2 regions of the Bacillus sp. PK3-037 genome follow, and region 2 is predicted to be linked to the other one. Evidence: a T-box and tRNA genes for the amino acid it is inferred to sense, from the RefSeq annotation. Region 2 holds a T-box; the other holds one or more tRNA genes.

Region 1 (5,277 bases), 280 kb from region 2:
TTTTGCTACCCAATTGAATTTTCCCAAAACGAACACAAGATGTTTCATGTAACCTTGCGTAATTGCTTCATCATAGCCATATACATTGCGATAGCGATAAAATAATGTTTCCTCGCTTTCAATTGGTTCTGCGATACCGAGTGCTTCTTGATTAATAATATTTAACACTCGGAGGAAACGAAGTACGTGGATTGGTGACTGAAAATACTCCTTATCACTTAATTCCGTTAATACACCCGAAAGTTGTGCAATATCACGCATCGATTGTAGTAGCTCAGGTTTATCATCTGTAACATCAAAGATCGAAATTAATGATTGATCCACTTTTTCCACAGCTCTACTCCTCCAATTTCTTGTTCCTGCTCTTCTTTCCTCATTTGTATGGATTGTTGATATTTGTTTGCAAAAGTTTCCCATTCAGTCACCACGGTTAATGGTGGTACTATCCACTTTGTTAGGACATGTTCATCTTGTGTTAACTTATATAATTGCTCGGCAATCAGATAACCTGCTTCATCAACGTCGGTCCAAATAATAACTTGACTGACACACGTTACTACTTGCGAAATTAGTAGTCTATGTGCAGACCTAACTTGTCCATCCACCCCTAGTACAAAGCTTTTCGTACCTCTTAAAAATTCTTCCTCGTAGGCCATACGTGTTAACACACCTCTATTTTCAACCAGCCACAACACGTCTGCTTTCGTATTAAACGTCTCCGAAAAAACAGCTAGATCTGTCGTTGCATGGACAGTACCATAACGATAATCCACGTAGTCCCCTTGCATTGGCCCAGTAAAAAACAATGGTGTAATTGTCCCCATACTTGCCAGACCTAACAATTGAATTGGGCGATGAAGGAGGTTTTCTGTTTCTTCAATAAATTCCTTTTTATAAGCATCAAACTGCTTTGATCCACCTATTATCCGATAGTAGGTAGCACCTATTTGCTTCCAATCAAAATGTTTTTCCGTACATGCCAGTTGGTATAAAGCAATCAAAAAATGTAGGAATAATACTTGTTTCCTTAAACGCCAAGAAGGATGAATACTCTTAATTAATTTTGCCTCTCCAGCTAAAACCCTATCTGTCTCACTTGCAATTTCATCTAAGTGCTTTGCTAATAGGGAAACAACATCTGCGCGCTGGTCTTGTTCAAAACTTGGCACATCGCTACGCTTGGCAACTTCCCACTGCTTATTCCAATCAAGTATCCAGTTTCTACTCTCCTTTTCTGCTTCTGCTTCTGCCTTTAAGCTCAGTTGATAAAGTATAAAGCCCATTCGATATCGTTCTGTTTTTACTGTTCTCTCATCTTTTTCTAAACGAATTTCACGAATTAACCACCCAAAACGAATCCATTCATAGGTTTCAGCAGAAAGATCAACCTGCTTTTTCGTATTCGGACTTTTAAAACTGTTGGTTAGTTTTGTTGGAATTTTATCTATTCCCTGTAAGTCCGTATTAATCCCAACCATTAGCCTTGCAACAGTCCTTCTTGTTCTCGCCGTTCGCTTAATTACCGGTATATGAATAATGCCGTTCTCTTCCGATGCATCACTAACATGTAAACTCTCATTTTTTAATACAATATAGTATTGCAAATAATCTTGTAACTCCACAGAAACCAAGGTACAAACCTCCTCTATTATTCCTTTATTTTACCATGGGCCTAGGTGGTAGTACGATGGGATAGGAAGAGAGTATTAGGAATTCACTTAATGGTAAGTCGTAACCTATCTTTATTTGAACGAATATCCTTCATCTCATCCATTTCTTCACTTCCATTATTTTATCCATCGATGCAAACACATTTATGTAAATTAAAATTTTCAATACTGATTCTTTTATACTTATAATAGATCTTTTAACTATAACAAAAAAAGACAGGGAATTACTCCCTGTCTTTTTCGATAATAGTATTTAGATTATATACCGGTGGTCGGGGTCGAACCGACACTCCAGAAGGAACACGATTTTGAGTCGTGCGCGTCTGCCAATTCCGCCACACCGGCAAGTTTTACGTCGTATCTAACCGACGAATATAAATATATCATGGATATGATAAAGTGTCAATGTATTTTAAAAAGTTTTTTGGAAATATAATAATAAGAGGGGTTAAAGCGACTTTTCATGAAATACAGCCCAATGCTTACATTGACACTTTCATACAATAAAAAATGATCTACTTATGTAGATCATTGATATGATTAGCTTCATTATATTTTCAAGCACAAACACCAATTTAACTTATCAATTAAGTAAAATTGGTGCCGAGGGCCGGACTTGAACCGGCACGGTAGTCACCTACCGCAGGATTTTAAGTCCTGTGTGTCTGCCAATTCCACCACCCCGGCAAAAGAAAGGCGACACCCGGATTCGAACCGGGGATAAAGGTTTTGCAGACCTCTGCCTTACCACTTGGCTATGCCGCCGTAATTGGAGCGGAAGACGGGATTCGAACCCGCGACCCCCACCTTGGCAAGGTGGTGTTCTACCACTGAACTACTTCCGCATCTTAAGGGACTTAATACATTATATTCAATTGATATAAAAAAGTGAGACTGGGCTAGCTGGATTCGAACCAACGCATGACGGAGTCAAAGTCCGTTGCCTTACCGCTTGGCTATAGCCCAATGATAATATGGGGCGATTGATGGGAATCGAACCCACGAGTGCCAGAGCCACAATCTGGTGCGTTAACCACTTCGCCACAACCGCCATAATCTCAAGATGTCATAAATTTGGCAGGGGCAGTAGGAATCGAACCCACACCGGAGGTTTTGGAGACCTCTGTTCTACCGTTAAACTATGCCCCTATAAATGGTGGAGGGGGGCAGATTCGAACTGCCGAACCCTGAGGGAGCGGATTTACAGTCCGCCGCGTTTAGCCACTTCGCTACCCCTCCACATTAAGTTTTGAAAAACAGTGCCGGCAAGAGGACTTGAACCCCCAACCTACTGATTACAAGTCAGTTGCTCTACCAATTGAGCTACACCGGCATAGGTGGTGGCTCGGGACGGAATCGAACCGCCGACACACGGATTTTCAGTCCGTTGCTCTACCAACTGAGCTACCGAGCCTTATTATTTAAATGGCGGTCCGGACGGGACTCGAACCCGCGACCTCCTGCGTGACAGGCAGGCATTCTAACCAACTGAACTACCGGACCATTTTAATTTGGTTGCACCCTTCGGGTGCTCCTATTTAAAAGGATATATTTTTTTGGTTGCGGGGGCAGGATTTGAACCTGCGACCTTCGGGTTATGAGCCCGACGAGCTACCGAACTGCTCCACCCCGCGATGATAATGGTGGAGGATGACGGGCTCGAACCGCCGACCCTCTGCTTGTAAGGCAGATGCTCTCCCAGCTGAGCTAATCCTCCATCATATAATGACCCGTACGGGATTCGAACCCGTGTTACCGCCGTGAAAGGGCGGTGTCTTAACCGCTTGACCAACGGGCCCAGACTTTCAATTGTGATTATGTATAAATATCAGTGGCGGAGAGCAAGGGATTCGAACCCTTGAGACGGAGTTGACCGCCTACACGATTTCCAATCGTGCTCCTTCGACCACTCGGACAGCTCTCCAATAATGGCTCCGCAGGTAGGATTCGAACCTACGACCGATCGGTTAACAGCCGATAGCTCTACCACTGAGCTACTGCGGAATGAAGTCTGCCTGGCGATGTCCTACTCTCACAGGGGGAAACCCCCGACTACCATCGGCGCTGAAGAGCTTAACTTCCGTGTTCGGCATGGGAACGGGTGTGACCTCTTCGCCATCATCACCAGACAATTTCAGTGACATTTAACATTATACTATGTATATCTTGAAAAGTCAAGAGTTTTTTGAGATATTCTCTCAAAACTAGATAACAGGTGTGACATCATTAGACATTAGGTTAAGTCCTCGATCGATTAGTATCTGTCAGCTCCATGTGTCGCCACACTTCCACCTCAGACCTATCAACCTGATCATCTTTCAGGGATCTTACTTCCTTACGGAATGGGAAATCTCATCTTGAGGGGGGCTTCATGCTTAGATGCTTTCAGCACTTATCCCGTCCGCACATAGCTACCCAGCGATGCCCTTGGCAGAACAACTGGTACACCAGCGGTGCGTCCATCCCGGTCCTCTCGTACTAAGGACAGCTCCTCTCAAATTTCCTGCGCCCGCGACGGATAGGGACCGAACTGTCTCACGACGTTCTGAACCCAGCTCGCGTACCGCTTTAATGGGCGAACAGCCCAACCCTTGGGACCGACTACAGCCCCAGGATGCGATGAGCCGACATCGAGGTGCCAAACCTCCCCGTCGATGTGGACTCTTGGGGGAGATAAGCCTGTTATCCCCGGGGTAGCTTTTATCCGTTGAGCGATGGCCCTTCCATGCGGAACCACCGGATCACTAAGCCCGACTTTCGTCCCTGCTCGACTTGTAGGTCTCGCAGTCAAGCTCCCTTGTGCCTTTACACTCTGCGAATGATTTCCAACCATTCTGAGGGAACCTTTGGGCGCCTCCGTTACCTTTTAGGAGGCGACCGCCCCAGTCAAACTGCCCACCTGACACTGTCTCCCCGCCCGATAAGGGCGGCGGGTTAGAAGGTCAATACAGCCAGGGTAGTATCCCACCGATGCCTCCACCGAAGCTGGCGCTCCGGTTTCCAAGGCTCCTACCTATCCTGTACAAGCTGTACCAACATTCAATATCAGGCTGCAGTAAAGCTCCACGGGGTCTTTCCGTCCTGTCGCGGGTAACCTGCATCTTCACAGGTACTATAATTTCACCGAGTCTCTCGTTGAGACAGTGCCCAGATCGTTGCGCCTTTCGTGCGGGTCGGAACTTACCCGACAAGGAATTTCGCTACCTTAGGACCGTTATAGTTACGGCCGCCGTTTACTGGGGCTTCAATTCGCACCTTCGCTTACGCTAAGCGCTCCTCTTAACCTTCCAGCACCGGGCAGGCGTCAGCCCCTATACTTCGCCTTACGGCTTCGCAGAGACCTGTGTTTTTGCTAAACAGTCGCCTGGGCCTATTCACTGCGGCTCTCTCGGGCTTGCACCCTAACAGAGCACCCCTTCTCCCGAAGTTACGGGGTCATTTTGCCGAGTTCCTTAACGAGAGTTCTCTCGATCACCTTAGGATTCTCTCCTCGCCTACCTGTGTCGGTTTGCGGTACGGGCACCTCTCACCTCGCTAGAGGCTTTTCTTGGCAGTGTGGAATCAGGAACTTCGCTACTATATTTCGCTCGCCATCACAGCTCAGCCT
Region 2 (5,277 bases):
CATGTGCATCATCAGTGTTATAAGACAATTTGATTTTCGGAAGGTCAGATGCCTTGCTTAAGCCCATTTCTTTCAGGCCTTTTTCAAGATATTCTTTTGCTGTTTTGACATCGTTGTCTTTGTAGTAGCCTTCTTTGTTATCTTCAAATCCCTTCATTGTCGGCGGCACCGCAGCCATTGCCGGGATTTGTTCACCCTGCGTAATGTTTTTAACAATCGATTGGCGGTCAATCGCATAAGATAATGCTTTACGGATATTGACGTTGTCTAACGGCTTCGCTTCAGTATTGAATTTGTACCAATACACACCCGCCATTGGCTCAACATGTAAAGAACCGTCTTTTTTCAAGCTAGGGAGCGATTCAGTCGGAAGCTGTCCGAGCGGCAAACCGGCCCAATCAAGTTCGCCAGCTTGGAATTTTTTCAGTTCAGTATTGTTGTTGTTGATCATCACCATATTGATTTTCTTCAGTTTGACTTTGTCTTTATCCCAGTATTGATCATTCTTTTCAAGATCGATAGATCCGCTGTGTTTCCATGCCGTCATCTTAAATGGCCCGTTTGACACATAATCGTCTCCGGCATTTGTGTTCCACTTTTTGTTTTTCTCTGCAATTTTTTTGTTAATCGGCATATAAGTATAGAATGCTGTTAATTCAGTGAAGTATGGAGTCGGGTTGTTTAGTTCAACCTTTAATGTCTTATCGTTTTCAGCTTTTACTGCCACATCATCAAGGCTGCCTTTACCGGTATTTGCCGCCTCAGCACCTTTTATGTAGTAGAGCTGGTAAGCGTATTGTGATTCGTTATTAGGGTCAAGCACCCATTTCCATGCATATTCAAAATCTTGCGCTGTGACAGGGTCACCGTTAGACCACTTTGCATCATCACGAATCGTAAACGTATAGGTTTTTCCATCTTTGCTTGTTTCAATTTTAGAAGCTGCCCCTTCTTCAGGCTCACCCTCTGCATTAATACGTGTCAATCCTTCAAAAGTCTGACGGATAACCCCGCCTGATACCGAGTCATTTGCCAAGCCGGGATGTAAGGAGAACGGCTCAGTTTTAATATTAATGTTAAGAGTCGTCTTCCCTTTGCTGTCTTTTTTCCCATCACCGTTTGAACCGCTGCCGCCAAAGCCGCATGCGCTCAGCACGAGAGTGAAAATGAGCATTAACGTGACAATCGACCAACGTTTTTTCATATCCACAAACCCCCTAATAATCATTTTTTCAGCTCCTTACGGCTAAATCCTCAGAAATATCAGACAAATGAACCTGAGTGTTTACATAACTTTTATTCTGTTCCGTCTTTTCTGATTATTTTTGTAAAAAAGCTGTAACAATAGAGTGAACAAGTTCATTATAATGAAACAAATTCTTTATTGCAATATTATTTTATCAATTTAAAATTTTTAAACTTCGTTAGTTTTTCTGCCAATAACGTGATATCCTTCTGCCGTTTAAAGCATAAATTGATTAAAAACTATTTTAGGAGTTTCCAATCCATATTGCTTTATACATATAATATCTAGCTGTTTAACCGCTGAGAGCGGTTATCATTTGGACGATTTATAACTGTTCTTTTATTTATATCATTACAATTTTCATGCAAAAAGAACGTTTTTTCAGGATGACAATTGGCTATAATTGATTTATAATGAAGCAATCAAAAGAAAAGCTTGCTATGAAAAAGAGTAGTACACATTTCACCCGTTTAAAGAGAGTCTGCGGTGCTGGGAGCAGATAACGGGCAATGTGGAATGGACTTTGGAGCAGCTGACCGAACCAAAAAGTAGGCTCAGCCGGAGCAGTCTCCGTTACAAACGTCAGAGTGATTCCATTTTAATGGAATAATCAGGGTGGTACCACGGTTCATTCGTCCCTTTTTTACAGGGGAAGAATGAGCCTTTTTTATTATGTTCTAAGAAATGAGGTTGATTTTCCAATGAAACAGACGATTTTTTCAGGCATCCAGCCAAGCGGTTCCGTTACACTCGGCAACTACATCGGTGCAATGAAGCAGTTTGTCGAACTGCAGCATGATTATCACAGCTATTTTTGCATCGTAGACCAGCATGCGATCACAGTGCCTCAGGATCGGCTTCAGCTGAGAAAAAACATCCGCAGTCTGGCTGCGCTTTATCTAGCTGTCGGTCTCGACCCTGAAAAGGCAACGCTGTTTATTCAATCAGAGGTTCCCGCACATGCACAGGCCGGTTGGATGATGCAGTGCGTCGCTTATATCGGCGAGCTTGAACGAATGACACAATTTAAGGACAAGTCAAATGGCAAAGAAGCAGTTGTCTCGGGCCTGTTAACGTACCCGCCGCTGATGGCTGCTGACATTCTGCTGTACGGAACAGATCTTGTGCCTGTCGGCGAGGATCAAAAGCAGCATCTTGAGCTGACACGAAACCTTGCAGAGCGATTTAACAAAAAATATAACGACATCTTTACAATTCCGGAAGTGAAGATTCCAAAAGTAGGCGCTCGGATCATGTCTCTGACTGACCCGCTGAAGAAAATGAGTAAATCTGATCCGAACCAGAAATCTTTTATTACATTGCTGGACGAACCAAAGCAGCTTGAAAAGAAAATCAAAAGCGCTGTGACAGATTCTGAAGGTATTGTAAAATTTGATAAAGAAAACAAACCGGGCGTTTCCAACCTTCTTACGATTTATTCAATTCTCGGCAATACGACGATTGAAGAGCTTGAAGCGAAATACGAAGGAAAAGGCTATGGCGAGTTCAAAGGTGATTTGGCAGAAGTGGTAGTCGGCGCATTGAAGCCAATTCAAGACCGTTATCATGAACTGATTGAGTCAGAAGAATTAGACCGGATTCTTGATGAAGGCGCTGAGCGGGCGAACCGGACAGCAAACAAAATGCTCAAAAAAATGGAAAATGCCATGGGTCTCGGCCGAAAAAGACGATAACAAAAAGACCGCTCTTGCGATTTGCAAGAGCGGTTTTTTTAATTTACCTTTGATTCATTTTCTATTTCCCAAAGCTTCTCGAAAAAAGGCTGACCTTTGATCAGGTTTTCGCAAAAAGCCAAATGCTTGTCCGACCAGCCTTCAATGGTTTCGTTATACAGCATGTCCCAAATCTCTTCAAAGCTCATCCGTTTGATTTGTTCATACATATGCGGGTTCCACTCTGTGTACCAGTAGCCAATCTCCGCACGGTTTTTCAGCCCTTTTAATTGATCCAGGGCCATAAACATAAGCTGCTTAATTTGCCGCTCTTTTCTCGTTAATCCTCTGACATGCTCTGGTGCCAATGATAAGATATGATATTCTTTTGAGGACTCCAGCTTCTTCGGCTCAAATTCATACGTTTCCGGCTCTACATCTTTCACCATTTCATACACGAGCTGCTCCTGCCGCGGGATAAGGCGGCTTTTTCTGACAGGGATCGTGTAGCCGATTGTATCAACAGCCAAAATGCCGATTCCGTCCGTCACAACAAAACAATACTCCAGCTTTGTGCGTTCATGATTTTTGCGAATGTACGATTTTTGATGAACCTCTTCAAGCAAATCTTTCGGAAGCTCTGACAAATCGTTTTCTATGTAATGAAACAATACTGACGGCACCCTTAAGAGAGGCACCTGATCCAAAAGCTCAACCGTATCTTCCTTGCGCCATTCATGAAAGTGGCATACATTGTAGCCATTTTCTTCCCCTTCAAACCAATTGACCCACACATCATGAAGAAATAACATCTCTAACCCCTCACTTTATAAAAACTGTTGTCCACAGTATAGGCAAGGTGCAGAGAAATTATTCCATAGAGATTGAGGAAATCTGGAATAACTGGGTTTCTGTTATAAACACAAAACAAGCAGACTTCCTCGTATATTTTCTGACAAAGGAAATCTGCTTACTTTAGGAATTCGTTACATTTTCTAACGAACATGATTTTCATTTTTATTTAATATTTTTGGGATCCAGAGCATCCCGCAAGCCGTCACCGACAAAGTTAAAGCACAGCACGGTAATTAAAATAAATAGCCCGGGAAATAATGGGTACCACCATGCTTGAATCATCACTGTGAAATTTTGTGCGTCTTGAAGCATATTTCCCCAGCTTGCGATTGGCGGCTGAATCCCAAAGCCTAGGTAGCTCAGCGCGGACTCAGCGAGAATAACTGAACCTACCTTTAATGTTGCTGACACAATAATCGGCCCTAACGCATTGGGGAGAATATGTGAAAAGATAATTTTGTGCGTCTTCGTTCCGATTGTTTTAGCAGCCAGAACGTATTCCCTTGAACGAAGCGATAGAAACTCTCCTCTTACCAATCGTGCCGTTGTTGTCCAGCCGGTGAGACAGAAAATTAAAATCAGTTTGTCCACGCCAGGCTTGAAAATGGTAACCAGCGTGATCAGCAAGAAAATATCCGGAATAGATAATACAATGTCGACCAGACGCATAATGACAGCATCTACGATTCCTCTGAAATATCCTGCTAACGCCCCTAAAACCGTTCCGATTAGAATCGAACCGACTACAGACGCAAAACCAACCAATAAAGAGACACGCGCTCCATACAAGATCCGGCTGAAAATATCACGCCCGAACTTATCCGTTCCCATCAGATGTTCAAGGCCCGGTGCCTTATATTTATCAAGCAGGCTTTGCTGCTCTTGGGGATAAGGCGCAATCAAAGGAGCGAAAACAGCCGACATAATAATAATAAACAGTAGGACGGCCCCTAGAATGGCCAGTTTGTTTTTCGAGAATTTTTCCCAGAAGATCTTGGTCATCGTATCTGGTTTTTTCGAAATATTTTCTTTCAGCCTGATCTCCGGCGAGGGAGTTGTTTGTAGCTCTGACATCTCTGTTTCCCTCCTTTTAATATTCGATCCGCGGATCAACAATCGCATAAAGGATGTCTGCAATGAGGTTTCCGACAACGACAAGAACCGCCGAGATCACGGTCATTGCCATGATAACCGGATAATCGCGCTGGAATGCTGAATCGACAAACAGCTTTCCTAACCCCGGCCAAGTGAAAATCTGCTCTACGACAACCGCTCCGCCGATAAAGGAGGGAATCATTAAACCGAAGATTGTAATGACGGGTAATAATGCATTCCTCAATCCATGTTTAAATAGCACTCTGTTCTCTTTAAATCCTTTTGCTCTCGCTGTACGAATATAATCTTGATTTAATACATCAAGCATATTGGATCTCGTGTATCTCGTCAGTCCGGCCATGTCAGCTGTAGCTAAAACGAATGCAGGCAGAATTAAATGATGAATCC

The links. A T-box is a leader RNA that pairs with one kind of tRNA and senses whether it is charged. The one in region 2 lies ahead of trpS (tryptophan--tRNA ligase), so its partner is inferred to be a tRNA-Trp.
Region 1: it has a tRNA-Trp gene. The T-box ahead of trpS (tryptophan--tRNA ligase) is inferred to sense a tRNA for this amino acid. The anticodon was not compared.

Annotation. Positions count from the first base shown of each region.
Region 1 is NZ_CP096408.1:3,185,478-3,190,754, forward strand. Features, by position in the region: gene M1D69_RS16405 (hypothetical protein) at 1-333, opposite strand, end outside; gene M1D69_RS16410 (hypothetical protein) at 309-1,622, opposite strand; tRNA gene M1D69_RS16415 (tRNA-Leu) at 1,934-2,015, opposite strand; tRNA gene M1D69_RS16420 (tRNA-Leu) at 2,269-2,357, opposite strand; tRNA gene M1D69_RS16425 (tRNA-Cys) at 2,365-2,435, opposite strand; tRNA gene M1D69_RS16430 (tRNA-Gly) at 2,441-2,515, opposite strand; tRNA gene M1D69_RS16435 (tRNA-Gln) at 2,565-2,636, opposite strand; tRNA gene M1D69_RS16440 (tRNA-His) at 2,646-2,721, opposite strand; tRNA gene M1D69_RS16445 (tRNA-Trp) at 2,746-2,819, opposite strand; tRNA gene M1D69_RS16450 (tRNA-Tyr) at 2,825-2,909, opposite strand; tRNA gene M1D69_RS16455 (tRNA-Thr) at 2,931-3,003, opposite strand; tRNA gene M1D69_RS16460 (tRNA-Phe) at 3,009-3,084, opposite strand; tRNA gene M1D69_RS16465 (tRNA-Asp) at 3,097-3,173, opposite strand; tRNA gene M1D69_RS16470 (tRNA-Met) at 3,228-3,304, opposite strand; tRNA gene M1D69_RS16475 (tRNA-Val) at 3,312-3,387, opposite strand; tRNA gene M1D69_RS16480 (tRNA-Glu) at 3,397-3,468, opposite strand; tRNA gene M1D69_RS16485 (tRNA-Ser) at 3,503-3,594, opposite strand; tRNA gene M1D69_RS16490 (tRNA-Asn) at 3,600-3,674, opposite strand; rRNA gene rrf (5S ribosomal RNA) at 3,684-3,799, opposite strand; rRNA gene M1D69_RS16500 (23S ribosomal RNA) at 3,905-5,277, opposite strand, start outside.
Region 2 is NZ_CP096408.1:2,902,360-2,907,636, forward strand. Features, by position in the region: gene oppA (oligopeptide ABC transporter substrate-binding protein OppA) at 1-1,204, opposite strand, end outside; T-box leader at 1,678-1,889, shown strand; gene trpS (tryptophan--tRNA ligase) at 1,948-2,940, shown strand; gene M1D69_RS14980 (YjbA family protein) at 2,979-3,731, opposite strand; gene appC (oligopeptide ABC transporter permease AppC) at 3,937-4,848, opposite strand; gene appB (oligopeptide ABC transporter permease AppB) at 4,865-5,277, opposite strand, start outside.